DNA from 3 places in the Duganella sp. LjRoot269 genome. Region 3 is predicted to be linked to each of the others. Evidence: predicted binding sites of a transcription regulator. Region 3 holds the regulator's gene; each other region holds the start of a gene.
What was found. The regulator sigma-54, encoded in region 3, starts transcription at its own class of promoters, with help from an activator protein. The targets are predictions, from matches to a motif close to TGGCANGNAANCTGCTTT.

Region 1 (9,614 bases), 130 kb from region 3:
TTTGTTGGATACCTGACCGTTGCTGAACGGCTCGACCTGCAGCGTGGCGCGCAGCGCCGCCACTTCCGCCTCGGTCAGCGGGCCCGCCTTGTTGCCCCAGCCGCTGCGCACGAAGCTCAGGACGGTGGCGATGTCGGCGTCGCTCAGGCTGTCGCTGAAATCGGGCATGCCGCCCCGCCCTTTCAGCAGCACGGTGGCGACGTCGGTGCTTTTCCCCTGCACGAACTTGTTCCCCGCCAGCGCCGGGAAGGCGCCGGGTATGCCCTTGCCGGTGGCCTGGTGGCAGGCCGCGCAGTTTTTCAGGAACAGCGCCTTGCCGTCCGCAGCGCCCGCGTCCTGCGCGCGCGACGGCGCCGTGGCGGCCGCCGCCAGCAGCGCCACGACGGCCATCGCGGCCTTGATCAGCACTTCCTTCATGCGCTGGCCCTTTCATGGATCTTGGCGATCTGCTGCCACGCCGATTCGATGGCGCCGGCCTGCCAGCCGGTCAGATAGCTCAGGTGTTCGCCGGCCAGCAGCACGCGGCCCTCGCCTTCGAGCAGCGTCGGATAGGCGGCGGCGCGGGTCTTCTCGGTCCATTCGGCCCAGCCACCCAGGTTGTACTGCACGCGGTGCCAGGCCACCGAGAACGAAGTCTCGAAGCTGTCGGTGTACTGCGGGAAGATCTTCTGTCCGGCCGCCAGCGCGAACGCGGCGCGCTCCTTCGGTGACAGCGCGCTGATCTCGATCGCCTGCGTCTGGTACTGGTAGTAACCGAGCAGCACGCCCTTCTTCTTCTGGAAGCCGTAGGACGGCATCGAGATCGTGTTGATGCCTTTCAGGTCGGTCAGCACGTGGCCGCCGTAGATATGCTCGTCCTCCTCCCAGAAGCGGCGCTTCATCTGCAGGCCGATCTTGCCGACCGGCGCGTAGGCCACCGTGGCCACGGCCTTCTTGAACTTGTCCGAGAAGTCGGTGTCGATCTGGCGCAGCACCGACAGCGGCATCGCGCACAGGCAGTAATCGGCGCTGATGCTGGCGACCTTGCCGGTGCCGGTGTCCTTGAAGGTGACGGTGACGCCCTTGTCGTTCTGGCGGATGGTCTGCACTTCCGACTTGTAGCGGATGTTCTTGCCGACGCGCTTTTCAAACGCCTTGGCGATGGAGTCCATGCCGCCGACCGGCTGGAACATGGTGTTCTGCATCGGGAAGTCCTGCACCGCGCTGTAGACGTTGCCCAGCTTGGACGCCAGCAGGTCCTTGAAGCCCAGCGGATCGGACAGCGTGCCCGGGCCGGGCGAAGTGCCGGCGCCCGGATTGACGGCGAAGCCGCGGCCGGTGCGGCCCTTGTACTGCAGGTCGGCGCCGGCCAGCTGGCCTTCGTGCGCCAGGTAGTCCAGCAGCAGGCGCTTGTCGTCGGCCGTCAGTTCCTGGTCCAGCTGGTTGTTCTTGACCGACTTGGCCAGCAGCTCGGAGACGTGGCCGCGCATGTCGGCCTTGATCTCCTTGATGCGCATGCGCTTGCCGGCGAAGGGGCCGGCGTTTTCCGAGTAGACGAAGGAATGGTCGTTATCGTTGACCATCACCTCCAGCGGCACCTCGAACAGGCGCGTGTAGTGCAGCGTGGACTGGTGGTGCAGCGGGATGCGCCATGGGCCGTGGTTGATGTAGTGGCCGTCGTCGAATTCGCAGGTTTGTTTTTCGCCACCGAGCTCGGTCAGGCTGAAGCCCTTGCGCGCGGTCTGGCAACGGCCGCCGGCGAAGGCGCGCGCCTCGAGGATCTGGCACTGGTAGCCCAGCTTGCCCAGCTCGAAGGCGGCGGTCATGCCGGCCAGGCCGGCGCCCAGTATCAGCACCTTCTTGCCTTTGCCGCTGCCGCTCAGCTCCGGCGGCGCGGACGCCGTCGAGCCTATGCCCATGCCCCATGCGTTCATGGTATTGAGCAGCAATCCCGTGCCGCCGACCGCCGCGGCGCGATATAGGAAATCCCTTCGCGTGAATGAACTAAACGATTTAAACGGTTTTACTGTTTTACTGTCCATCTGCTTCCTCACCAGTCTGCTGAAAGATCCTTGGGCGACTTGCGTCCCCATAGTTCCTGTCTAGCAAGTGGCGTGCCACGAAGTCACAACAAAATAAACAGTGTTCGTAACCACGGGAAGCCTTATGGCATAAGGCTCGGCGACATCAAACAATGTTTGTTCGGCGATGGCGAAAACATTGTTCTTTGCTCCAACGGGGCGCTTCCGGCGACAAACTTTATTTGTGCCGCATGGACTTTATTTTCGGTGTGGCGGTCGCGCGCGCCAAGCGCGGCGCGGGCCGGTTGGAAACGGCTCCACCCTGCCGCACCAGCAAGTGGCACGCACCGGCATGTCGCAAAGTGGTCTGCACGGCGCTGGATCGCGCCGTTGGCTATCAAGCTATGGAATCAGTTAGCGAAGCTGGCGAAAGCCTGCGTAGTGGTACGTAGCGGCGTGTTGGCCGAGGTGGCGGGATTGGCGACGGTGCGTGGCAGGCGGGCGATTTCCGCCGCCGACAGCTGCTGGTGCGCGGCGCTGCCGTCGGCCAGGTGGCAGGCGTGGAACTGCATCGGCGCGTTCGGGTCCAGCAAATAAACCATGTCCATGTTGGACGGATCGTAGGCGACGCGCACGCTCCACTGCCCGCGCAGGCGCGCGCGCTCGAACCAGCGTTCGTTGATGGCGCGGGCGCAGGTGTAAATACTATCGAACAGATGGATGCCGTCGCCGGCGACGTCGGCTTGCGCCACCGGCATCAGGCTGCAGCGTATCAGGTGCTCGGGATAGGTCCGCAGGCTGCCGCCGCGATGGGCCACGCCCCAGTCCCACAGCTGGCGCGGCGTGGCGCCGCCGGCATGCGCCAGTTGCTGCCGGTTGTTGTAGTACAGGATGCAGTCGACCACGATGCGGGTGAACTGCTGCAGGTCGAGCACGCCGTCCAGGCGGCACGGCAGTCCGTCGGCGTGCGGCGCCACCAGGCGGAAGCGCTTTTCCAGCACGGCCTTCCAGTCGTCCGGGCCGTGGTCGACGGTCACGCAGCGCAGGTTGAAGTTGTTCAGCAGCGCATCGCGCTCGGCGTCGCCGGTCAGCGCGCTGTTGGCGAACAGCGTCTCGGGCAGGTGGCGGCATGGCCACTGCGCCGCCTCGATGCGGCGGCCCAGCTGCTGGCTGTAGCGCTGCTTGTCGGCGCCGCAGTTGGCCAGCGCCAGCATCGCGTGCTGCCAGTTGGCCTGGCCCATGCCGATGTAGACGCCGGTGACCATGCGGCTGTATGAGTCGAGCGCCAGGTAGACCAGCGGCCGGCCGATGGCCTGGTGGCGGTCGGCGCGCGAGACCAGTTGCACCTCGGCGCGCACCGCATCGAGGTAGAAGCCGGCACCGGGACGGCCGCCGGCCGGCAGCGAGGCGAAGCGCGCGGACGCGGCATCGGGAACATTTGCGGCGGCGACGGCGGTTGCGGTGGCGGCGGTGTTGGCGGTTGCGGCGGCGTTGCGGCGCACCACTTCGGGCGGGCGGTCGTCGTCGTGATCGAGCCAGTAGTTGAACTGGCCGAAGGTCGGCAGCACGGCGTCCTGGCTGCCCGCCACCGTCAGCACGCGGCCGCTGTCGGCGTCGATATGGCGCTCGATGAAGAAGTCGGCCAGCATCTGCTGGTAGGCGCCCAGCCGCGAGAACTTGTCGTGGCCGGCCGCGTAATGCGCGGTGGCGACGCGGAAGGTGCGGCGGATTTCCTCGTCGGCGTTCAGGCCCGGGCCCGCGTCGGCGCCGCTCTTGCGCGGGCGCCCCCGCTTGACGCCGGCCGAAGCCTGGCGCACCTTGCCGCGCCCGCCGGAGTTGCCGTAGTCGGGCAGCAGCGCGTTGGGCGTCTGCCCGCGCTGCCAGTAGCGGCGCAGGTAGCGGTAGATGGTCGGGTGCGACACGCCGTGCGCCTCGGTGGCCTGGGCGATCAGCTGGCCGCGCTGGCGTGCCTCGTAGATGCCCGGCTCCAGCGCCACCAGCGGTTCGACGATCGCCCACGCGCGGGCGCGCAGTTGCAGGTGTTTGGCCGGCAGCAGCTCCTGGCTGACGACCATCAGGTAAGGGTCGGCCGGCAACACGCTGGCGTGGCCGGCACGAATGTCGGCATGCAGCACCGACAGCTGGATCAACTCGACGTCGGCCGAGCGGGCCGCCACGTCAAATACATAGGCGTGGCTTTGCTCGGGAGCGATCCACAGGATGCGGACGGTGCGCGGAGACGGATGCGTGTACTGCAGCAGGTCGTTCCGCAACAGCATCAGCGGTCCTTGTCAGAGAAGGAGGCAACGTTAAACGGCCGCGTATCGATGAAGATCGAATGCAGGCCGACCTGGTCTTGCTCGCGCAAGACTTGCGGCTTGATGGCGTCGACAAAAGTAGTCCACAATTTCCTGAATTGAGTCATTTCAATACTCCCATGCTAAACGACGTGTCTCAGGTGGAGGCATCTCAAGGGATGCCTTTTATAACGATTGGGCTATCAGCCATGCAATAAGCGGGCCAGGCATGCCGGCGCGGCGGCGGCGCTATGGGAGCGCGGTGGACAGGCCGTGAGCGGATTGGTGTACGAGCAATATTTAAGGCTCGCCAAGCTTTGTTTTGGTGCAACGCAGCACCGTGCTCGTGCACTGCGCGGACGTGAAAACGGGGCCTTGCGGCCCCGTCGTGTTTAGTATTTCTTGCCGGCTGGCTTGGACTTGAACTTGTCCTTCTGCCCCGGCGCCGGCTTCTTCGGCGGCGTGGACTTGCCCGACTCGGGCGGCATGCGCTCGGCATGGCTGATCTTCAGCTGCGCGCCGCCGACCCACACCTTGCCCAGGTGCTTGAACAGCTCGGGCGGCATGCCGTCCGGCAGTTCCAGCATGCTGTAGGTGTCGAAGATCTCGATGCGGCCGATGTGCTTGGCTTCCAGGCCCGCCTCGTTGGCGATGGCGCCGACGATGTTGGACGGCGTGGCCGCATGGTTGCTGCCCACTTCGATGCGGAAGGCGCTCATCGGCAAGGCGATCTTGCCCGGCTTTTCCTTTTTCTTCTTTGGCGCGGCCTCGTCCAGCTCGGCGCTGTCGACGCGGGCGGCCTTGGCCAGCGGCGAAGGGGCCGGCGCCGCCGGGGCGGCGGATGCGGCGGGCGCGGCCGACGGGGCGCTCCGGACCGGGGCCGGACGGGCCGCCGGAGCCGGGGCCGGCGCCGCGGCGCCATCACCGCTGTCGCGGCTGATGCGCAGCTGCTGGCCGGCCACCTTGATGCCTGCCAGGTGCTCCAGCACGTCGCCGCTCAGGTCGTCCGGCATGTCGAGCACGCTGTAGTCGTCGTAGATCTCGATGCGGCCGATGTTCTTGGAGTCGATGCCGCCCTCGTTGGCGATGGCGCCGACGATGTTGCCCGGCTTGACGCCGTGCTGGTAGCCCACTTCGATGCGGAAGGTCTGCATGCCGGCGTCCGGCGCGCGCACGATGCGTTCCTTTTTCGGGAAACGCTCGCTGCGGTCGGCACGCTCCGGACGCTCGCCGCGCTCGAATCGGTCGCCCCGGTCGCCACGGTCCTGGCTGCCATGGCGTTCGAAGCCGACCTGGTGGCCCGGACGCTCGTCCCAGGTGGCGGCGGCGGTCTGCTGCTTCTTGTCGAGCAGCAGCGGCACGTCGCCGCGCGCCATCTTGGCCAGCGCGGCGGCGATCTCGATCGCCGGGATGTTCTGTTCGCGCTCGAAGTCCTCGATCAGCGACTGGAACTGTTCCAGCTCGCCCTGGGCCAGCGTTTCGCTGATCTGCGACTTGAACTTGGCGATGCGCACGTCGTTGACGGCCTGGATGGTCGGCAGCTCCAGCATGCCGATCGGCTGGCGGGTGGCGCGTTCGATCGACTTGAGCAGGTTCTTCTCGCGCGGCGTGATGAACAGGATCGCCTCGCCGCTGCGGCCGGCGCGGCCGGTGCGGCCGATGCGGTGGGTGTAGCTTTCCGGATCGTGCGGCACGTCGTAGTTGACCACGTGGCTGATGCGCTCCACGTCCAGGCCGCGCGCGGCGACGTCGGTCGCCACCAGGATGTCGATCTTGCCGTCCTTGAGCTGCTGGATGGTGCGTTCGCGCTGCGCCTGCTGGATGTCGCCGTTGATGGCGGCGGCCGAGAAGCCGCGCGCCTGCAGCTTGCTCGCCAGTTCCTCGGTACCGAGCTTGGTGCGCGAGAAGATGATCATGCCGTCGAAGTTCTCCGCCTCCAGGATGCGGGTCAGCGCGTCGAGCTTGTGCATGCCCGACACCAGCCAGTAGCGCTGGCGGATGTTCTCGGCGGTGCCGGTCTTGGCGGCGACGGTGATTTCCTTCGGATTGCGCAGATAGGTGTTGGCGATGCGGCGGATCGCCGACGGCATCGTCGCCGAGAACAGCGCGGTCTGGCGCGACTCCGGCGTCTCCTGCAGGATGCGCTCGACGTCGTCGATGAAGCCCATGCGCAGCATCTCGTCGGCTTCGTCCAGCACCAGCGTCTTCAGCTTGGACAGGTCGAGCGAACCCTTGTCCAGGTGGTCGATGACGCGGCCCGGGGTGCCGACCACGACGTGCACGCCGCGGCGCAGCGCCGACAGCTGCGGGCCGTAGCTCTGGCCACCGTAGATCGGCAGCACGTGGAAGCCGGGGATGTGGGCGGCATAGGTCTGGAACGCCTCGGCGACCTGGATCGCCAGTTCACGGGTGGGCGCCAGCACCAGCGCCTGCGGCGTGGTCTGTTTGATATCGATGCGCGACAGGATGGGCAGCGCGAAGGCGGCGGTCTTGCCGGTGCCGGTCTGGGCCTGGCCCAGCACGTCCTGGTTGTCCAGCAGCGAAGGGATGGTCGCGGCCTGGATCGGCGACGGCGACTCGTAGCCGACCTCTTTCAGGGCCTTGATCAACGGCGCACTGAGGTTCAGGTCGGAAAAAAGGGCGATGGGGGATACGGGATTTGCAGACATGGCGTCACTCACAAGTATGTTCGAATCGCCTAATTGCGAAAGAAATTTGTGCGTAGTTTACTCTCTCTGGCCGGTTCGGGACCTTTTTTGCTTAAAACCGCCTGTTTAGACGCCAAAGCGCGACGTTCGCAAATGGCCTATATTGGCGGCTTCCCCTGTTCCGGAGCGATTCCACCATGCGCAATCTGTTCATCCTCGCCGCCGCCCTCGCCGGCCCGGCGTCGGCCGCAACCTACGGTCCCGAACTGCAGGGCTTCGACTATCCCTATCCGCTGCGGCACTACAGCTTCAGCTCACAGGGGCAGCAGCTGCAGATGGCCTACATGGACGTGGCGCCGTCCGGCGCGGCCAACGGCAAGACCGCCGTTCTCCTGCACGGCAAGAATTTTTGCGGCGCCACCTGGGAGCAAAGCATCGCCGCCCTGAGCGCGGCCGGCTACCGCGTGGTGGCGCCCGACCAGATCGGCTTTTGCGCGTCCACCAAGCCGGAACGCTATCAATACAGCTTCCAGCAGCTGGCCGCCAATACCGAGGCGCTGCTGCGTCACCTCGGCGTGTCACGCGCGGCGCTGGTGGCCCACTCCACCGGCGGCATGATCGCCACCCGCTATGCGCTGATGTACCCGGACAGCGTGTCGCGGCTGGTGCTGGTCAATCCCATCGGGCTGGAAGACTGGAAGGCGCTCGGCGTGCCGTCGCGCGGCGTCGATCAGTGGTATGAGCGGGAGTTGAAGCTGTCGGCCGACAGCGTGCGCGCCTATGAGAAGTCGACCTACTACGTCAACCGCTGGAAGCCGGAGTACGAACGCTGGGTCGACATGCTGGCCGGCCTGAACGCGGGACCGGGCCACAAGCAGGTGGCGTGGAATTCGGCGCTGATCTACGACATGATCTTCACCCAGCCGGTGGTCTACGAATTCCCGCTGCTCAAGGTGCCGACCACGTTGATGATAGGCGATGCCGACACCACCGCCATCGGCAGCGACATCGCACCGCCGGCGGTCAAGGCGCGGATCGGCCGTTACGACGTGCTGGGAAAGCAGGTCGTCAAGCAGATCCCGCAAGCCACGCTGGTGGAATTCCACGGCCTGGGCCACGCCCCGCAGATGGAAGACCCGGCCGCCTTCCACCGCGCCCTGCTCGAAGAGCTGGCCAAATAAAAAAAGAGACAGGTTGGACCCTGTCTCTTTTCTTGCGCCGCCCAGGCCCTGAGGGTCCGGGGCGGCACGTCATGCACTGGCGGGGGCCAGAACTAACGTCCAAATTACTTGCTGGCTGCAGGCGTCGAAGCTGCTGGTGCTGCCGGTGCCGAAGCTGCCGGTGCGCTGGCGGCTTTTGCAGCCTTGGCCTTCTTGTGATGCACTTTCTTGGCTGGTGCGCTCGCTGCCGGTGCCGATGCGGCTGGAGCCGGGGTCGATGCGGCGACGCTGGCGGAAGCCGAAGCGGCTGGAGCTTGAGCGAATGCGGCGCCTGCGAACAGGGTGGCGATCAGGGTGGCGATGACTTTTTTCATGATTCAGTTCCTTGGTATTGGTTTATATGGTTTAGCTAATTAATGCTTCGACTTACTTTGCTGCGACGGTGACTTTGCTGTCCGCCTTGGCGACCGGTGCCGGCACCGCGGCTTTGTGTTCTTTTGCCTTGTGATGGACTTTGGTTTTTTCAGTCTTGACTTCCGCTTTGGCCTCGGCCTTCACTTCGGGCTTGACTTCGGTTTTCGCTTCGACTTTGGCCACGGCTGGCTTGACTTCAGGAGCGGCGGCGGTGGCGGCGACTGGCGCTTGTGCGAATGCTGCGGTAGCGAACAGGCCGGCGATCAGGGAAGCGATAATTTTGGTCATGATGTATTTCCTTTTTCTAGTTTCGGCATCGGGACAATCCCGTGTCGCATGAGCAAAAAACGCGGCCCGCCTGCGCTGAGTTGACCGGCATTACAACCTCTTACCGACTCTTACACTCGCTTACAACTGACCTCAATGCGGACCTCAGCGCGGCTTGACGTCGTCCTTGAGCGCCGCCAGCGCCATCCTCTCCACCAGGCCCGGCGCGATCAGCTTCATCCAGCGTCCCAGTTTGCCCTTGGCCGACATCACCACTTCGCGCTTGCGGCCCTCCATGCCGGCCAAGATCAGCGCCGCGCACTGCTCCACCGGCATCGCCTTGTCCTCTTTCAGGCTGCTGCTGCCCAGCGCCCCGCCGGCGGCGTTGAAGCCGCGATGGCGGATCTGCGTCGCCACCACGCCCGGATACGCCAGCGTCACGCTCACGCCCGCCGCTTTGAGTTCCGCCCGCAGCGCCTCGAAAAAGCCACCCATGGCGAACTTGGTGGCGCTGTAGGCGGTGCGCCCCGGCACCCCGACCAGCCCCGCCAGCGACGACACCGCGACGATGGCGCCGCGCGACTGCTTCAGATAAGGCAGCGCCGCGTGCGTGCACCACACGCTGCCCCACAGGTTGATCGTCATCAGTTCCTGGTACCACGCCAGGTCCGCGACCTCCTCGAACAGCGCATGCGCCGAGCGGCCGGCGTTGTTGACCAGCGCGTCGATGCGGCCGTAGCGCGCCACGCAGGCCTCCACCAGCGCCGCGCACTGCGCCTGCACCGCGACATCGGTCGGCACCACCAGGGTCTGGGCGCCGGCCGCCAT
Region 2 (9,614 bases), 5.9 Mb from region 3:
CTGCTCGACTTGCTGGAAAAGAACAACTGGCTGTCGCAGGAGCGGTTTTCCGAAGCGCTGATCCACCGCCGCTCCGCGCGCTTCGGCAACAGCCGCATTGTCGCCGAGCTGCAAAGCCACGGCATCAAGGGCGAGGAGTTGCAGGAACTGAAGGCCGGCCTGGCCGAAGGCGAGGCCGAGCGCTGCCAGGAAGTGTGGAGCCGCAAGTTCGGCACCGTGGCCGCCGATCCGCAGGAACGCAACAAGCAGATGCGCTTCCTGCTGCAGCGCGGATTTTCCCAGCGCGCCGTCCAGGCCGCGTTAAAAGGCGCGCCGGAGGATGATTAAGCGCGACTGAGCGGCTGACTGAACGGCTGCCGCAACGCACCATACAATGTTTCCATGACTGAAATACGATTGATGAATTTCTTGTAAAAACAACCTCGAAACGCCCATTTTTGTGGTCAAAACATATGTTCTGGCGCAACTGGCGGTCTTGATGTGCTACACTTTTGGGGTTTTTGCAGCGCCGCAGGTGCGGTAGTTGTCCGTAGAAGCTGCGGACACGTGCGTTTCAGCACATGGCTGCTTACTAAATTTCTGTCGCGAGAGCGGCATCGGTCTTATGTCCCTGTCAACCCCAGTTACCCGACGTGCGCTCCGGCACACGCGCGCAATTGCCGTCCAAGCGTACGCACGCGATGACGGCCTGTGGGATCTTGACGCCCATATCACCGATATCAAAGTGCACGACACCGTGCTGGCCTCGGGCCCACGCGCTGGCGGCACCCCCCTGCATGACCTGCACCTGCGTTTGACCGTCGATCTGCAACTGACCATCGTCGATGCCGAAGCCGCATCCGATGCCGTTCCGTATCCCGGCCACTGCGACACCATTGCTCCCGATTACAAACAACAGCTCGTCGGCCTGAACCTGATGAAGGGTTTCCGCCACGAGCTCAAGCAACGCCTGGCCGGCATTTCCGGCTGCACCCACTTGACCGAACTGGCGCAGATCCTGCCGACGGCCGCGGTGCAGGCGTTTGCCAACGATGTCTGGTCGACCAACGACGCGGCTACCGAAGATAACGGCGTGCCGCGCCACAAGCCTTTTCAACTCGACAAATGCCATGCCCTGCGCACCGACGGCGGAGCAGTGGCGCAGTTTTACCCGCGCTGGGTGGTCAAAGCAGCACCAGGTGGCGCGTAGCAATCTCTGCTTACTAGATACACACATTTCGCACTATCAACCGATTTTTACACATCAGCATCAGAAGGGAAGCCAGCATGAAAATCCATGAGTATCAAGGCAAAGAAATCCTCCGAAAATACGGAGTGACGGTTCCGCGCGGTATTCCGTGCATGTCCGTGGAAGAAGCAGTCAAAGCTGCTGAAACCTTGGGCGGCCCGGTCTGGGTTGTAAAAGCACAAATCCACGCCGGTGGCCGTGGTAAAGGCGGCGGCGTGAAGGTAGCCAAGTCGCTGGAGCAAGTCAAAGAATACGCCGAGCAAATCATGGGCATGCAGCTGGTCACGCACCAGACCGGCCCTGAAGGCCAGAAAGTACGCCGCCTGCTGATCGAAGAAGGCGCGGACATCAAGAAAGAACTGTACGTGTCGATGGTGACCGACCGCGTATCGCAGCGCGTCGTCCTGATGGCTTCCTCCGAAGGCGGCATGGACATCGAAGAAGTTGCCGAGTCCCACCCAGAACTGCTGCACTCGATCGCCATCGACCCATCCGTCGGCCTGACCGACGCTGAAGCCGCCAGCATCGCCGCCAAGATCGGTGTGCCGGAAGGTTCGATCGCCGACGCGGTCACCAACCTGCAAGGCCTGTACAAAGCCTACTGGGAAACCGATTCGTCGCTGGCCGAAATCAACCCGCTGATCCTGACCGGTTCGGGCAAGGTCATCGCACTGGACGCCAAGTTCAACTTCGACGCCAACTCGCTGTTCCGCCAGCCGGAAATCCTGGCTTACCGCGACCTGGACGAAGAAGATCCAGCCGAAGTCGAAGCATCGAAATTCGACCTGGCCTACATCTCGCTGGACGGTAACATCGGCTGCCTGGTGAACGGCGCCGGCCTGGCCATGGCCACCATGGACACCATCAAGCTGTTCGGCGGCGAGCCGGCCAACTTCCTGGACGTGGGCGGCGGCGCAACGGCCGAGAAAGTGACCGAAGCGTTCAAGATCATGCTGAAAAACCCAGGCCTGAAAGCCATCCTGGTCAACATCTTCGGCGGCATCATGCGTTGCGACGTCATCGCCGAAGGCGTGATCACCGCATCGAAAGCCGTTTCGCTGAAGGTGCCTCTGGTGGTGCGCATGAAGGGCACCAACGAAGACCTGGGCAAGAAGATGCTGGCCGATTCCGGTCTGCCTATCATCGCAGCCGACACCATGGAAGATGCAGCGAAGAGCGTTGTAGCAGCCGCTGCCGGTCAAGCTTAATTAAGGAATCAACATGTCCATTCTGATCAATAAAGATACCAAAGTCGTTACCCAAGGTATTACCGGCAAGACCGGTCAATTCCACACCCGCATGTGCCGCGACTACGCGAACGGCAAAGCTGCTTTCGTGGCAGGCGTGAATCCTAAGAAAGCCGGCGAAGACTTCGAAGGCATTCCTATTTTCGCCAACGTGACCGAAGCGAAAAAAGAAACCGGCGCAAACGTGTCGGTGATCTACGTACCGCCTGCAGGCGCGGCCGCCGCGATCTGGGAAGCTGTCGAAGCTGAAATGGATCTGGCCATCTGCATCACCGAAGGCATTCCAGTCCGCGACATGATGGCCCTGAAGGACCGCATGGCCAAAGCCGGCTCGAAGACCCTGCTGCTGGGCCCTAACTGCCCAGGCCTGATCACCCCTGACGAAATCAAGATCGGCATCATGCCAGGCCACATCCACCGCAAGGGCCGCATCGGCGTGGTCTCGCGTTCGGGTACCCTGACCTATGAAGCAGTCGGTCAGCTGACCGCACTGGGCCTGGGCCAATCGTCGGCAGTCGGCATCGGCGGCGACCCGATCAACGGTCTGAAGCACATCGACGTCATGAAGATGTTCAACGACGATCCTGACACCGACGCGGTCATCATGATCGGCGAAATCGGCGGCCCGGACGAAGCGAACGCGGCTTACTGGATCAAAGACAACATGAAGAAACCAGTGGTCGGCTTCATCGCCGGCGTTACCGCTCCTCCGGGCAAGCGCATGGGCCACGCCGGCGCGCTGATCTCCGGCGGTGCCGACACCGCACAAGCCAAACTGGAAATCATGGAAGCTTGCGGCATCACCGTCACCAAGAACCCGTCCGAAATGGCGCGTCTGCTGAAAGCCATGCTGTAATAACAGCCAGCTTGAATGTGGAATAAAAAAGCCCCATGTGCGCATGCGACGCTCAAGATCGTCGCAAGGCCACACGGGGCTTTTTCTTTTGGAGACCAGATTGGCGAAGATCATCATCTCGCGGGATGGGCAGGTGGAACAGCAAGTACAACTGAGCAAGGAGCGGATGACCATCGGCCGTCACCCGCGCAACGACATCGTGCTGACGCATCCGGCCGTCAGCGGCGAACACGCGGTCATCGTCACCATCCTCGACGATTCCTTCCTCGAGGACCTGCACAGCACCAACGGCACCTTCGTCAACGGCCACCGCATCGGCAAGCATTTCCTGCAGCACCAGGATGTGATCAAGATGGCCAAGTTCCACGTCGAGTTCGTGGCTGACGGCGTGCGGCCGATGGCTGCGGCGGCACCGTTGCTGGCGCAAATCGAAGTATTAAATGGCAGCAACGCCGGCAAGCAGGTGGCGCTGACCAAGCCGCAGACCACGCTCGGCCGCGCCGGCGTGCAGGTGGTGGTGATCCATCGTCAGCCGGATGCGTATTCGATCGTCCACACGGAAGGCGACGTGGCGCCGCTGGTGAATGGCGTCGCCCTGGGCAAGCAGGCGGCGCAACGATTGCACCCGGGCGACTTGATCGACCTCAGCGGAACACAAATGGCCTTCCGCATCGGCTGACCAAATTTGTCAGTTGCGGGCTGAGCTGACAAATTGCGGCGTACCGGCTGACAAAAAAGGGCAGTCGGACCGACAAAAAACGGCAGTTTCAGGCGGTTTCAGCCGGATTCCATCGCAAAAAGGGCTGGCACATCAATTGCACATAGCTAGGTGCTCTACAAAATTTTGATGTTCAACACACCCGGGAGTCAAAAATGAAATCCATGCAGATGATGAAGAAACAAGCTCAGGCTGGCTTTACGCTGATCGAACTGATGATCGTGGTTGCCATTATCGGTATTTTGGCCGCCGTGGCGATCCCGGCGTACAGCGACTATACCGTCAAGGCCAAGATCGCCAACGCCCAGGGCGCTGCCGATTCGCTGAAAACCGCTGTGGCCGTTTGCGCCCAGGAAGCCGGCGGCATCCTGACCGACTGCTCCGATACCAAGCCAGGCATCCCAGCCTTCACACCGACCAAGGAAGTTGCCAGCGCAACCGTCGCTGCCGGCGTGATCACCCTGACCCTGGGTACCGGTCTGGGCACCGGCGTCGATGGCCTGACCATCATCTACACCCCAACCGTTGCAGCTGGCGCAACCAACTTGACCTGGAAGGCCACCACCACCGTGACCAACACGGCTGCGAAGACCGCCATCGAGAAGAACAACATCTAAGCTGATTTAGATGCATAGAGAACCCGGCTGCGGCCGGGTTTTTTTGTGGGCGACTGACAAAATTTGTCAATCGATTGCGCGACTGACAAATTGCGTCATGGAAACTGACAAAAAGTGGCGTATTTTTTATGATTTCGTTCCTTTTGGTGGCTGAAATGCCTTGGCACGCCACTTGCTCATAGGAAAGTACACAAAAAAACGTAGCGCCCACCCTCAGGAGTAGAAAATGAAATCCATGAAAATGATGAAGAAACAAGCACAAGCCGGCTTTACCCTGATCGAACTGATGATCGTGGTCGCCATTATCGGCATCCTGGCCGCCGTGGCGATTCCAGCGTATAGCGATTACACCGTGAAAGCCAAGATCGCCAACGCCCAGGGCGCTGCCGATTCGCTGAAAACCGCTGTGGCCGTTTGCGCCCAGGAAGCTGGCGGCATCCTGACCGACTGCTCCGATACCAAGCCTGGCATTCCGGTCTTTACCCCGACCAAGGAAGTCGCCAGCGCAACCGTCGCTGCCGGCGTGATCACCCTGACCCTGGGTACCGGCTTGGGTACCGGCGTCGATGGCCTGACCGTAATCTACACCCCGACCATCGCAGCTGGCGCCACCAACCTGACCTGGAAGGCCACCACCACGGTGACCAACACGGCCGCGAAGACCGCCATCACGAAGAACAACATCTAAGCTGATTTAGATGTAGAAAACCGGCCTCGGCCGGTTTTTTTTCGTCCCTGCAAAACGCATCAGACGATCTTCTGGCGGTCGGCGATCAGCGCTTCGTAGGTCAGGTTTTGCAGCATCGTGTAGTGGACCGGGTCCAGGTCGATGAATTGCACGCCGTAAGTGAACACGTCGGGTTTGCCGCCGGTGGCCGGCTTGACCATGTTGATATTGCGTATCGTCGCCTGCGGATTGATGCGCACCTGCCGGTTGCCGGGCTGGGCGATCAGGTAGAACGACAGGCCGACCTCGGCGTCGTCTTCCGACAGCCTCTTGGCCGACTCGATCAATGCGCCGGAAACGCTCAGGTTGACCAGGAATACCGAGGTGGTGCCGACCGGCGTCGTCACCTGCGCCGGGATATCGACCTTGACCCGCATCGCCGCCCGCAGGCTGGTGCCCTGGATCGATACCGGGAACGACAGGTGGACATAAAACAGCGGCCTGGGAAACACGCGCTGCACGACGCAGGAGAAAGAGCACACGTTCACGCCGGAAAAGACCCGGATCGTCAGCTTGTCGCCATCGTTGAGCGCGATCGGTGCGCCATTCTCGAACGGCACCTTGACGATCATGTATTCGTCTTTGGACCATCCTATCAGCGTGGAGAAGTGCTGGATGGGTTTGATGGTACGGTGAGTAATGAACTGTATCCTGCCGCCTACCTGCAGGTTCATCTGCTCGAATTCGTATTCCTGAGTCTTGGCTTCGCCTGCGGGAGGAGTGCTGCTCATGCAAATTCTTTCGTGAGACCTGCGTCAAATAATTACTTCCGTGACATCAATTATATACCTGCCATGGAAGGGTAACAATCAGACAAGACGAGCAGTTGCGATTTGGTCGCGGCGTGCTTTAGTCTGGCGTCCTGGACAAGGGCAGCCCGTCCAGTCCCGGCGTGGCGGCGAACAAGGCGGCGATGAAGTCGATGAAGACCGTCGCGCGCAGTGGCAGTAGCCGGTCAGCGGAATACACCGCATTGACCGGCGATTTCTTTGCATGATCGCCCAGGACAAGTTGAAGCTTGCCGCTGCGAAGCTCATGGGCGACCATCCACGCCGGCAAATAGCCTATGCCCATGTTCGCCAGCGCCGCGCGGCGCACCCCCTCCAGGCTGTTGAGCTTGAGGCGGCCCGTCACGTGCACCTCGCCGTTCGTGAATGCCCAGCCCCGTCCTTCTTCAGCGAGCAGGGTATAGATGATGCATTGATGTTGCAGCAAATCGGCGGGCTGGCTCGGAACGCCATGCTGCTCCAGATAAGCGGCACCGGCGATGCAGACGCGCTCCGAGGTTCCAACCCGCCGTGCCCGCAGCGCGCTGTCTTTCAGCGCGCCACCGCGTATCGCCACATCCACTCCCTCGGCGATGAGATCGGCGAAGCTGTCGCTGAGCCTGAATTCCACCTCTACATCCGGAAACCTGGCCATGAATTCCGGCAGTGAATCGACGATCTGTTCCACCGCCAGGGTGGGGGCGCACGCCACCCTCAGCAGTCCATGCGGATTTTGCTGTCCACGCGCCTCGGACTCCGCCTGATTGATGACATCCATCGCCTGCCGGGCCAATTCGTAATAGCGCTGACCGTCGGGTGTGACGGTCAGCTGGCGAGTCGACCGGTTCAATAGCCTGGTGCCCAGCATGCGCTCCAGCGACCCGATGTGGCGACTGACATTGGGCTGGCCGATGCCCAATTCGCGCGCCACGGCCGAAAAGCTGCCGGTCTCCACAGCCCGAACCAGGCAATGCATCCATAGCAATTTATTCATCTGGGGACGCCGAGTGATTGATTCATGCAATTAAAGCATAAATGTTGTGAGCCGCGCTTGCCTTATCGGGCCGGTTGTTCCTCTGCATACTCACTCGCACTCCATCCACTTTAAAGGAAGATCATCATGACGTTGAAACTCGTACAAAAAGTTGCAGTCATCACTGGTGGCAGCACTGGTATCGGCCTGGCCATGGCCAAGCGTTTCGTCCGCGAAGGCGCCAAGGTCTACATCACCGGCCGCCGGCAGACGGAACTCGACGCTGCGGTCAGCGCCATCGGCGGCGCTGCCGAAGGGATGCGCGTCGACTCCACGGACCAGTCGCAGTTACAGCAACTGTTCGATCACATTCGCGACCGGCATGGCAAGCTGGACGTACTCGTCGCCAACGCCGGCGGCGGCACCATGCTACCGCTGGGCCAGATTACGGCAGAGCATTTTGACGACACCTTCTCCCGCAACGTGAAGGGCACGCTGTTCACCGTCCAGACCGCCTTGCCGCTGCTGGGAAATGGCGCCTCGGTCATCCTGACGGGCTCCACCGCCGGCAGCAGCGGCACCGAAGCGTTCAGTGTCTACGGGGCATCCAAGGCGGCGGTGCGCGCGTTTGCGCGCAACTGGATTCTGGATTTGAAGGGACGTGGCATCCGCATCAACACGCTGAGCCCCGGTCCGATCAAAACGCCAGGCCTGGTGGAACTGGTCGGCAACGATCCTTCTCAGCAGCAGGGCTTCCTCGACCACCTGGCCTCGCTGATCCCGATGGGACGCGTTGGCGATCCGGACGAGATCGCGAAGGCGGCGGTGTTCCTGGCCTCGGACGATTCCAGCTTCGTCAATGGCATCGAGCTGTTTGTCGACGGCGGTATCCAGCAGATTTAGTCTGCAGCAATGGCTTGGCTGGTCACGCTCCAGTCGCCCGACTTGCCGCCATGCTTCTCCATCACGCGGATGTCGGTCATCACCATGCCCCGGTCCACGGCCTTGCACATGTCGTAAACGGTCAGCAGGCCGACCTGCACGGCGGTCAGCGCTTCCATTTCCACGCCGGTCTTGCCGTAGGTTTCCACCTGGGCCTTGCAGTGGACGCTGGAATTGGCGACGTCGGTCTCGAAATCGACGGCAACACGGGTCAGCGCCAGCGGGTGGCACAGCGGCACCAGGTCGCTGGTGCGCTTGGACGCCATGATGGCGGCGATGCGGGCGATGCCCAGCACGTCGCCTTTCTTGGCCGTGCCGCCGGTGATGATGGCCAGCGTTTCCGGCTTCATGCGGATGGTGCCGCTGGCCAGCGCGATGCGGTGCGTTTCGGCCTTGGCGCCGACGTCGACCATGTGGGCCTGGCCGGAGGCGTCGAAATGGGTCAGCTGCTCGGCGGGATTTGCGGGTGTGGTCATGATCGAAACGTAACAAAATAATTCAGTGGAGAGCGCTGTGCGTAAGCGCGCGAGTTGCGGGTATCATAGCATCGTGAATGAAAAACGATTCCCCCGCTCCCTGCGCATGCGCCTGACCGCCGCCGCGCTGCTGGTCGCCATGCCGGTGGCGATGGCGCAGAACGCGCTGGCGCCCGCCAAGATCCCGAACCTGCCTTCGCTCGGCGATACCGAACGCCAGGACCTGTCGCCGCTGATGGAACGCAAGCTGGGCGAGGAAATCATGCGCGACATCCGCCGCGACAAGGATTTTCTCGACGACGGCCCCATCCTCGAATACATGAACAACTTCGGCAACGCGCTGGTGGCGGCCCGCCCCGGCGCGCGCGGCGAAGCCAATTTCGATTATTACTTCTTTGTCGTGCGCGATCCGCAGCTGAACGCGTTCGCGCTGCCGGGCGGCTTTATCGCCGTGCACTCGGCGCTGCTGCTGGCGGCAAACAACGAGTCCGAGCTGGCCTCGGTGCTGGGCCACGAGATCGGCCACGTGGTCCAGCGCCACATCGCCCGCTCCATCGGCCAGCAGAAGCAGGACGCGCTGATACCGCTGGCGGCCATGATCCTGGCCGCGCTGGCGTCCCGCGCCGGCGGCGACGCGGCCATGGGCGTGTTCCTGGGCGGCCAGGGCCTGGCGATCCAGCGTCAGCTGAACTTCGGCCGCGATGCCGAACGCGAAGCCGACCGCATCGGTTTCCAGATCATGGGCGAGGCCGGCTTCGACACGTCGGGCATGGTGGCCTTCTTCCAGCAAATGCAGAATTCGACCCGCAACTACAGCGATCTGGTGCCGGCCTGGCTGCTGACCCACCCGCTGACCACCGAGCGCATCGCCGACATCCAGGCGCGCATCCGCGAGCAGCCGTACAAGCAGCGCCAGGACAGCCTGGACTTTTACCTGGTGCGTTCGCGCGCCCGCGTGCTGCAGGACCAGACCTCCAACGGCTATGCCGAAGCGAAGCAGTTTTTCCAGACCCAGATGGGGCAGGACAACTGGCAGCTGAAGGCCGCCGGCCAATACGGCATG
Region 3 (9,614 bases):
CGCGCCGGCCGGCCTGCAAAGCGTGGCGCTGGTGCCGCTGCTGCGCAACAAGCGCATCATCGGCAGCCTGAACCTGGGCAGCTGCGACCCGACCCGCTTCACGCCCAGCCTGGGCACCGACTTCATCGAGCACATGGCGTCGATCATCGCCATCTGCCTGGAAAACGTCATCAGCAACGAGATGCTCAAGTACATCGGGCTGACCGATTCGCTGACCGGCGTCTACAACCGCCGCTATATCGACCGCCGCCTGCTGGAGGAGATCGCCCGCGCGCGGCGCCAGTCCTATCCGATCTCGTTCATGTACATCGACATCGACCACTTCAAGCGCGTCAACGACACGGTCGGCCACGGCGGCGGCGACGACGTGCTGCGCGAAGTGGCCAACCGCATCAAGAACGAACTGCGCACGTCCGACGCGCTGGCGCGTTTCGGCGGCGAGGAATTCGTCGTGCTGCTGATCGACGCCAATCTGGAAGCGGCCGCCTTTGTCGCCGAGCGCATCCGCGCCAGCGTGGCCGGCAGCATGATCGCGCTGTCGCAGGAGCTGCAGTTGTCGGTGACGGTATCGATCGGCGTGGCCTGCCTGGACGCCGGCGAAGCGGAAGGTGATCCGGCCGCGGTCGCCCGCGCCTGGGTGGCCGAGGCGGACACGCTGCTGTACGTGGCCAAGGAATCCGGCCGCAACCGCGTGGTCAGCCGCCGCGAACAATAATCCGGGGTCAGATCCAAAAAATGGACACGAGCTCTACCGTAGCGACCGCTACGGTAGAGCTCGTGTCCATTTTTTGGATCTGACCCCGTCTTTAACGCAGCAGACGTTGCTCGGCGCGGTGGACCGCGTCGGCGCCGCCGCGCAGCACCACCACGTCACCCGCTTCCAGCACGATCTCCGGACTGACATCGAGCCGGCCCTTGCCGCGGCGGATGCTGCTCACCTCGGCGCCGGCGCCGCTGACGTCGATCTCGCCCAGCGGCTTGCCGACGCCGGACGCACTGCCGTTCAGGGTCACCGAATGCAGCCGCTCCAGATCGGCCTCCTCGCCGGCGTCGCTGGCGCCGTGGAAGTAGCCGCGCAGCGAGGCGTAGCGCTCCTCGCGCGCCGCCTGCACCCGGTGCACCACGCGCCGCAGCGGCACGCCCAGCATCACCAGCGCGTGCGAGGCCAGCATCAGGCTGCCTTCCATCAGTTCCGGCACCACTTCGGCCGCGCCGGCCGCCTTCAGCATGTCGAGGTCGGTATCGTCGTGCGAGCGCACGATCACCGGCAGCGTCGGCGCCAGTTCATGCACCAGGTGCAGCACCTTCAGCGCCGACGGCGTGCTGGCGTAGGTGATCACCACCGCGCTGGCACGGTAGATGCCGGCGGCCACCAGGCTTTCGCGCCGCGCCGCGTCGCCGTACGACACCTGCCGGCCCGCGCTCTGCGCTTCCTGTACCCGCTCCGGGTCCAGGTCCAGCGCGTGGTAGTCGATCTTCTCTTCGCTCAGCATGGTGGCCAGGTTCTGGCCGCTGCGGCCGAAGCCGCACACGATCACGTGCTTGTTGGTGGACATGGTGCGGCTGGCGATCTTGGTCAGCGCCAGCGACTGCATCATCCATTCGTTGGCCGACACCTTCATGACGATCTGGTCCGACTTGGAGATGATGAACGGCGCCACCAGCATCGACAGCACCATCGACGCCAGCACCACCTGGATGATGAACGGGTCCATCAGGTTGATGCCGCCCGCCAGGTTCAGCAGAACGAAGCCGAACTCGCCCGCCTGCGCCAGCGCCAGGCCGGTGCGCATCGACACGCCGTCCGAGGCGCCGAACAGCTTGGCCAGGCCGGCGATCAGCGCGAACTTCAGCAGCACCGGGCCGGCCAGCAGCACCAGCACCAGCCACCAGTTTTCCAGCACCAGGTGGACGTTGAGCAGCATGCCGATGGTGATGAAGAACAGCCCCAGCAGCACGTCGCGGAAGGGCTTGATGTCCTCTTCCACCTGGTGCTTGAATTCGGTTTCGGAAATCAGCATGCCGGCCACGAAGGCGCCCAGCGCGAGCGACAGGCCGGCGCGCTCGGTGATCCAGGCCGCGCCCAAGGTGATCAGCAGCAGGTTCAGCATGAACAGTTCCTGCGAGCGCCGCTTGACCACGATGGTGAACCAGGTGCGCACCAGCTTCTGGCCGAAGAACAGCAGCAGCGCCAGCACGATGACGGCCTTGACGCCGGCCCAGGCCAGCGTCTCGACCAGCGCGTCCGGCCGCTGGCCCAGCGAGGGGATCAAGATCAGCAGCGGCACCACGGCCAGATCCTGGAACAGCAGGATGCCGATGATCTTGCGGCCGTGCTCGCTTTCCAGCTCCAGCCGCTCTGTCAGCATTTTTGACACGATGGCCGTCGACGACATCGCCAGCGCGCCGCCCAGCGCAAACGCGGCCTGCCAGCCGATATGGATGTCGGCCGGCAGCTGGGTGGCGAGGGCCCAGCCGAACACCATGGTCGCGACGATGGTCAGCCCCACCTGCGCCATGCCCAGCCCGAACACGATGCTGCGCATGGCCAGTAATTTGGGCAGGGAGAATTCCAGCCCGATGGAGAACATCAGGAACACCACGCCGAATTCGGCCAGCGAGTGGGTCGCCTCGCTTGATTCGGCCAGGCCCAGCGCGTGCGGGCCGATCAGGATGCCGACGGCCAGGTAGCCGAGCATGGGCGGCAGGTGCAGCATGCGGAAAGCGACGACGCCGAGCACCGCGCTTCCCAGCAGGATCAGCGTTAATTCCAGCGGCGTAAACGTCATGTCAACATAGCCAGTAAAAAAATATAATTTCGTTGTTTGTGGGCCGATGCGGGGGTTATGTTGTGACTGGCAAGTTTTTTGCTTTCTCAATTCGGCTATACTTGGGCATGAGTGTAACCCATGAAAAAACAATGCTGAAAGCTTTTGACGCAAAAATGGCCGCCCACGCGCTGCGCCTGGCCCGCGATACGCTGCAAAACGAAGCGGAGGCGATCGCCGCCCTGAATGCCCGTCTGGAGACCGACGATAGTGTCGTTCAGGCAATTTCCCTGCTGCTGAACTGCAAGGGCCGCGTGGTCGTGTCAGGCATCGGCAAGTCCGGCCATATCGGCCGCAAGATCGCCGCCACGCTGGCCTCGACCGGCACGCCGGCGCTGTTCGTGCATCCGGCCGAAGCGGCCCACGGCGACCTCGGCATGGTCACCGCCGACGACGCCTTCATCGCCATCTCGTATTCCGGCGAAAGCGCCGAGCTGATGACCATCCTGCCGGTGGTCAAGCGCATGGGCAGCAAGGTCATCGCGATGACCGGCAAGCCGGGCTCCAGCCTGGCCGACATCGCCGACGTCCACCTGAACGTGGCCGTGGCCAAGGAAGCCTGCCCGATGAACCTGGCGCCGACCACGTCGACCACCGTCACCTTGGCGCTAGGCGACGCCATCGCCGTCGCGCTGCTGGACCTGCGCGGCTTCAAGGAAGAGGATTTCGCCCGCTCGCACCCGGGCGGCGCGCTGGGCCGCCGCCTGCTGACCCACGTGCGCGACGTCATGCGCAGCGGCGACGCCGTGCCGCAGGTGACCGCCGACGTCAAGCTGACCGACGCGCTGCTGGAAATCACGCAGAAGGGCATGGGCATGACCGCCATCGTCGACGCCGACGGCAAGCCGGTCGGCGTGTTCACCGACGGCGATCTGCGCCGCATGATCGAGAAGGTCCAGGACTTCAGCAAGGTCATCATCCGCGACGTGATGCACGCCAACCCGCGCTCGATCTCGCCGGAAAAACTGGCCGTCGACGCGGTCGCCGTGATGGAGCAGTACCGCATCAACCAGATGCTGGTGACCGACGCCGACGGCAAGCTGGTCGGCGCGCTGCACATCCACGACCTGACCCGCGCCAAGGTGATCTGATGACTGAATTCACGTATGTCGAACGGGCCGCCCGCGTCAAGCTGATGATCTTCGACGTCGACGGCGTGCTGACCGACGGCAGCCTGCACTACGGTGCCGAGGGCGAGGCGCTGAAGACCTTCAACGTGCACGACGGCCTGGGCATCAAGCTGCTGCAGGAAGCCGGCGTGCAGACCGCCATCATCAGCGCGCGCACGTCGCCGCAGGTGATCAAGCGCGCCGCCGACCTCGGCATCGCCCACCTGCACCAGGGCGGCCACGACAAGCTGACGCCGTTCAACGCGCTGCTGGAAAAGACCGGCCTCACCGCCGAGCAGGTCGGCTTCATCGGCGACGACGTGGTCGACCTGCCGATCTTGACGCGCGTCGGTTTCGCCGTCGCCGTGCCGAACGGCCGCGCCGAAGTGCTCGAGCGCGCGCACCACACCACCGTCGCCGCCGGCGGCCGCGGCGCCGTGCGCGAAGTGTGCGAACTGCTGCTGCACGCGCAGGGCAGCTACGAGCGCGTGATGGCGCAGTTCCTGGTTTGACGGGGATCAGTCATGCGTAAAAGAACAGCCCACCGCTGGCAGCTGACCGTCATCATGGTCGTCGGCGTGTTTGTCGCCGTCGGCAGCTTCTGGCTGGTGCAGGTGGTCAATCAGGCCGGCCAGGAAGCACAGGCCGACCAGCACCGCAACGAGCCGGACTACATCATCGACCGCTTCAGCCTCGTACGCATGAACAAGGCGGGCCAGCCGGCCTACATCATTTCCGGCGACAAGCTGACCCACCGTCCGGTCGACGACGCTTCCGACATCGACAAGCCTTACGTGCACAGCCTGGCGGGCAACCAGCCGCCGATGAATATCCATGCCGATACCGCGCATGTCGACCAGGGCAATACGCGGGTCCAGCTCAATGGTAATGTGGACGTCGTGCGCCCGGCCACGCCGCAAGCGCAGGCGATGCGCATGACGACCCCGGCGCTGACCGTGTTCCCGGACGAGGAAAGAATGGAAACCACGGCGCCGGTCGCGCTGGAAATGGGCAACGCGACGGCCAACGGCGTCGGCATGAAGGCCAACAACGCCACCCGCCAGGTGCAACTGGGCGGACGCGGGCAACTGACCGTGCCGCCGCGCGGCCATTGAAAGAACCAATGATGAAGAATGGAATGATGATGAAAAAACTGATCCTGACGGCCGCGATGCTGCTGATGGCGGCTGGCGCGGCCCATGCGGAAAAAGCCGACGCCAACAAACCGACCAAGATCGATTACGACGATCTGCAGATCGACGACGTCAAGCAAATCAAGACGCTGATCGGCAACGTCGTGCTGACCCGCGGCACCTTGCTGATGAAATCGCCAAAGGCGGTCGTGACGACCGATCCGGAAGGCTATAACTTTGTCGTGCTGACCAGCACGCCTGGCACGCTGTCCACCTTCCGCCAGAAGCGCGACGGCGCTGGCGACCAGTGGATTGAGGGCGAAGCCGAACGCATCGAGTACAGCGACAAGACCGACCTGGTAAAGCTGTTCGCCAAGGCCAAGGTACGCCAACTGGAGGGCGGTCGCCTGGCCAGTGAAGTCGACAGCGAATTCATTTCCTATGACAGCCGCACCGAACATTTCGATGTCAAGAACAACGTCTCTGGCGTCAGCAAACCGGGTGCAGGCCGCGGCACCATGGTGATCCAGCCGACGATCCGTCCGCCTGCAGCCTCGGCTCCCGCCGCCTCCGCCACCACGCCTACGCCGGGGAAATAAATGGAACCATCCTGCGGTAGCACCCTGATCGTCAAAGGCCTGCAAAAGACTTACGGCAAGCGCCAGGTCGTGCACGACGTTTCGCTGCAGGTCGAGTGCGGCGAAGTGGTCGGCCTGCTGGGCCCCAACGGCGCCGGCAAGACCACCTCGTTCTACATGATCGTCGGCCTGGTGCCGTCGGACGCCGGCACCATCGACATCAGCGGCACCGACATCTCCAGCCTGCCGATCCACCGCCGCGCGTCGCTGGGGCTGTCCTACCTGCCGCAGGAGGCGTCGGTGTTCCGCAAGCTGACCGTGGAAGAAAATATCCGCGCCGTCCTCGAAATCCAGAAAGTGGACGGCAAGCCTTTATCCAAGGCTGCAATTGATGAACGGCTCAATACCCTGCTGGCCGATTTGCAGATCGAAAAGTTGCGCGAAAACCAGGCGCTGTCGCTGTCGGGCGGCGAACGCCGCCGGGTCGAGATCGCGCGCGCGCTGGCCACCAATCCGCGCTTCGTGCTGCTCGACGAACCATTCGCCGGGGTCGACCCGATCGCCGTCATTGAGATCCAGCGCATCGTGCGCTTCCTCAAGGAACGCGGCATCGGCGTCCTCATTACCGATCACAATGTGCGCGAGACGCTGGGCATCTGCGACCGCGCGTATATCATCAACCAGGGCACGGTATTGGCTTCAGGCCGGCCAGACGACATCATCGCCAATGAGTCGGTGCGTCGCGTGTACCTGGGTGAACACTTCAGGATGTAGCCTTACCCCATGAAACAGTCATTGCAACTGCGCACGTCGCAGCACCTCGCGCTGACACCTCAGCTGCAGCAGTCGATCCGGCTGCTGCAGTTGTCCACGCTGGAGCTGCACCAGGAACTCGAACAGCTGCTGACCGATAACCCGCTGCTGGAGCGTCTCGACGACCCGCTGGACCGCTCGCTGCGGCTGCTGTCGGACGGCGCCATCAGCCAGCAGGCCCCGGTCGGCGACGCGCCGCCGGAAGGCCCGCCCAACGCGCAGGAAGCGCCGGCCGCCGACGCCGACAACTACGACGGCCCTGCCGCCGACACCGAAAGCACCAGCAGCGACGCCGACGTCGACTGGAGCGACGCCGGCCGCAGCAAGGCGCCCGACGACGAGGACGCGCGCCCGCAGCTCGAAGCCAACCACTGCACGCTGCGCGAGCACCTGATGGAACAGATGCGCGTGACGGTGCTGGAAATGCGCGACCGCGCGCTGGTCGAGCTGATCATCGACGCGCTCGACGAAAACGGCTACCTGGAGGAATCGCTGGAGGACATCCACGCCCGCCTGCCGGAGGAGCTGGAACTGGACATCGACGAACTGCAGACCGCCTTGTCGCTGCTGCAGAGCTTTGATCCGATGGGCGTGGGCGCGCGCAACGCCTCCGAGTGCCTGGCGCTGCAAATCAAGCGCTTGCCGGGCGTGCCGATGGTGACGCGGCGCATGGCGCTGGCCATCGTGGAAAACCATCTGACGTGGTTTGCCCAGCGCGATTTCAACAAGCTGAAAAAAGCGCTGCTGTGCGACGACGAGGATTTGCGCGAGGCGCAGACCGTGATCCGCCAGTGCAATCCGCACCCCGGTTCGGCGTTCGCGTCGGACGTGTCCGACTACGTGGTGCCGGACGTCATCGTCAAGAAATCGCGCACCGGCTGGCAGGTCAGCCTGAACAACGACGTCATGCCGCGCCTGCGCGTCAACGCCATGTACGCCAACCTGCTCAAGCAGGGAAAAGGCGAGGGCGCGATGGGCGCGCAGCTGCAGGAAGCCAAGTGGCTGATCAAGAATATGCGCCAGCGTTTCGACACCATCCTGCGCGTCGCCCAGGCGATAGTAGAAAGACAAAAGAACTTTTTCTCGCACGGCGCGGTTGCCATGCGCCCCCTTGTGCTTCGCGAAATTGCTGATACACTGGGTTTACACGAGAGTACTATTTCTCGGGTAACAACTCAAAAATACATGCTGACCCCGCACGGCATGTTTGAGTTGAAATATTTCTTTGGTAGCCATGTCGCCACCGAAGCGGGAGGGGAAGCAAGTTCGACGGCGATACGCGCACTCATCGTGCAATTGACAGGAGCAGAAGACCCGAAAAATCCTTTATCCGACAGTAAGATTGCGGACATGCTGGGAGAACAAGGCATGGTGATTGCGCGACGAACTGTTGCCAAATATCGCGAAGCGTTGAAAATCCCGCCAGTCAGTCTCCGCAAGTCTTTGTAGTTACTTGGTTCCTGCGCGCCCGGTAGTAATGGGCCACGCACTAACCGTAAGAAGCGACATCATCTTTAGGAGTGTGTATGAATCTCACCATCAGTGGACATCATCTCGAAGTGACCTCGGCCATCCGTGAATACGTGCAGAACAAGCTCGAACGCGTCACACGCCACTTTGATCAAGTGATTGATATTGCTGTCATTCTGACTGTAGATAACCTTAAAGAGAAAGAGAAACGCCAGAAGGCTGAAATCAACCTGCGCATGTCGGGTAAAACCGTCTACGTGGAAAGCCTGTCCCAGGACCTGTACGCCGCCATCGATACGCTGATCGACAAGCTGGATCGGCAGGTCATGAAATACAAAGCCAAGGTCCAAGAGCACGGCCACGATGCGATCAAGCATCTCCCGGATAGCTACGAACCCGCTGCCGCCGCCCTATAACAACGGCCCCGGCACCACTCGACTAAGGGCGCATCGGCGCCCTTTTTTGAGGTAAGATAGTTAAACGTTTAACTTGATGAGCCCTCCCATGAAATCTCACCTGATTGCCAGCACGTCATTGCTTGGCCTGCTCGCCACCGGCGCGGCGCTGGCGTGCGAAGCCCCGCCGCCGGCCCGCATCGACATCGACGCCAACAGCTACTACTCGGACGCGCACCATTCCGTCATCGATCCGGTGCTACGGGCGCGCAACATCGCCAACACCAAGCCGATCGAAGACTTCCTGGCCGAGGTGGCGAAGGGCGCCACCGCCTACCAGCTCGACCCCAAGGCCAACGCGGCCGACGGCGCCTGCGCGCTGACCTGGCTGGCCAGCTGGGCCGGGCAGAAGGCCATGCTGGGCAAGCTGTCCAGCGAGCAGGCCTACTACGTGCGCAAGTGGACGCTGGGCGGCATGGCGCTCAGCTATGCGCGCCTGAAGCCGGCCGCCGGCGCCGCGCAGCAGCAGGCCATCGAAGGCTGGCTCAAGACGCTGGCCGACGCCACGATGGCGCACTCCGATGCGAAGAAGGGCGGCCGCAACAACCACTACTACTGGGAAGGCCTGGCCGTCACCGCGGTCGGCGGCGTGACGGGCGACCAGCGCTACCTGGGCTGGGGCCGCAAGGTGTTCGACCACGCGATGGGGCAGATGGCGGCCGACGGTTCGCTGCCGGCCGAGATGGAGCGCGCGGCCAAGGCGCTGCACTACCAGGTGTACGCCACCGTGCCGTTGGTGATGATCGCATCGATCCTGGACCTGCATGATCCCAAGCTGGACCAGATCGTCAAGTTCACCGTTGCGGCGTCGGCAGATCCGTCGGGCATCGCCAAGGCCACCGGCTTCGAGCAGGAGCGCGTCGGCGTGCTCGACGTGACCACCATCTACGGCCGCCACGAAGGCAAGCCGCAGGAGGTGCCGGCGAAGAAGCAATGGCAGCCGCGCCTGGGCGGCGACCTCAATCTGCCCAATCCGCTCGAACATCTGGCGGCGCCGAAGTCGCAGTAGAATAGGGCTTTTCCTTCAGCCCTTTTTACTCATGAGCGAATACGTCCACACCAGCGTCGGCAACGGCACCGGCACCATCACGCTGGACCGGCCCAAGGCCCTGAACTCGCTGTCGCTGGCGATGGTGCGCGACATCACGCAGGCGCTGCTGGCATGGCGCGACGACACTTCGGTGGCCGCCGTGGTCATCCGCAGCAGCAGCGAAAAGGCGTTCTGCGC

Region 1: the regulator sigma-54 is predicted to act here: its motif matches at 2,082-2,099, upstream of ACSQ3S_RS04765 (flavin monoamine oxidase family protein).
Region 2: the regulator sigma-54 is predicted to act here: its motif matches at 4,136-4,153, upstream of ACSQ3S_RS30735 (pilin).

Annotation. Positions count from the first base shown of each region.
Region 1 is NZ_CAXUSL020000001.1:1,088,031-1,097,644, reverse strand. It holds gene ACSQ3S_RS04770 (c-type cytochrome) at 1-417, opposite strand, end outside; gene ACSQ3S_RS04765 (flavin monoamine oxidase family protein) at 414-2,021, opposite strand; gene ACSQ3S_RS04760 (Mu transposase C-terminal domain-containing protein) at 2,411-4,279, opposite strand; gene ACSQ3S_RS04755 (hypothetical protein) at 4,279-4,425, opposite strand; gene ACSQ3S_RS04750 (DEAD/DEAH box helicase) at 4,690-6,966, opposite strand; gene ACSQ3S_RS04745 (alpha/beta fold hydrolase) at 7,143-8,126, shown strand; gene ACSQ3S_RS04740 (hypothetical protein) at 8,231-8,479, opposite strand; gene ACSQ3S_RS04735 (hypothetical protein) at 8,532-8,807, opposite strand; gene ACSQ3S_RS04730 (SDR family oxidoreductase) at 8,952-9,614, opposite strand, start outside.
Region 2 is NZ_CAXUSL020000001.1:6,874,010-6,883,623, reverse strand. It holds gene recX (recombination regulator RecX) at 1-327, shown strand, start outside; gene ACSQ3S_RS30755 (DUF2889 domain-containing protein) at 605-1,189, shown strand; gene sucC (ADP-forming succinate--CoA ligase subunit beta) at 1,267-2,436, shown strand; gene sucD (succinate--CoA ligase subunit alpha) at 2,450-3,331, shown strand; gene ACSQ3S_RS30740 (FHA domain-containing protein) at 3,432-4,010, shown strand; gene ACSQ3S_RS30735 (pilin) at 4,205-4,666, shown strand; gene ACSQ3S_RS30730 (pilin) at 4,893-5,354, shown strand; gene ACSQ3S_RS30725 (flagellar brake protein) at 5,414-6,124, opposite strand; gene ACSQ3S_RS30720 (LysR family transcriptional regulator) at 6,243-7,154, opposite strand; gene ACSQ3S_RS30715 (SDR family NAD(P)-dependent oxidoreductase) at 7,281-8,036, shown strand; gene moaC (cyclic pyranopterin monophosphate synthase MoaC) at 8,033-8,551, opposite strand; gene ACSQ3S_RS30705 (beta-barrel assembly-enhancing protease) at 8,658-9,614, shown strand, end outside.
Region 3 is NZ_CAXUSL020000001.1:961,046-970,659, forward strand. It holds gene ACSQ3S_RS04185 (DUF484 family protein) at 1-715, shown strand, start outside; gene ACSQ3S_RS04190 (cation:proton antiporter domain-containing protein) at 807-2,789, opposite strand; gene ACSQ3S_RS04195 (KpsF/GutQ family sugar-phosphate isomerase) at 2,921-3,919, shown strand; gene ACSQ3S_RS04200 (KdsC family phosphatase) at 3,919-4,449, shown strand; gene lptC (LPS export ABC transporter periplasmic protein LptC) at 4,462-5,052, shown strand; gene lptA (lipopolysaccharide transport periplasmic protein LptA) at 5,076-5,669, shown strand; gene lptB (LPS export ABC transporter ATP-binding protein) at 5,670-6,422, shown strand; gene ACSQ3S_RS04220 (RNA polymerase factor sigma-54) at 6,432-7,910, shown strand; gene hpf (ribosome hibernation-promoting factor, HPF/YfiA family) at 7,988-8,347, shown strand; gene ACSQ3S_RS04230 (alginate lyase family protein) at 8,436-9,395, shown strand; gene ACSQ3S_RS04235 (enoyl-CoA hydratase/isomerase family protein) at 9,427-9,614, shown strand, end outside.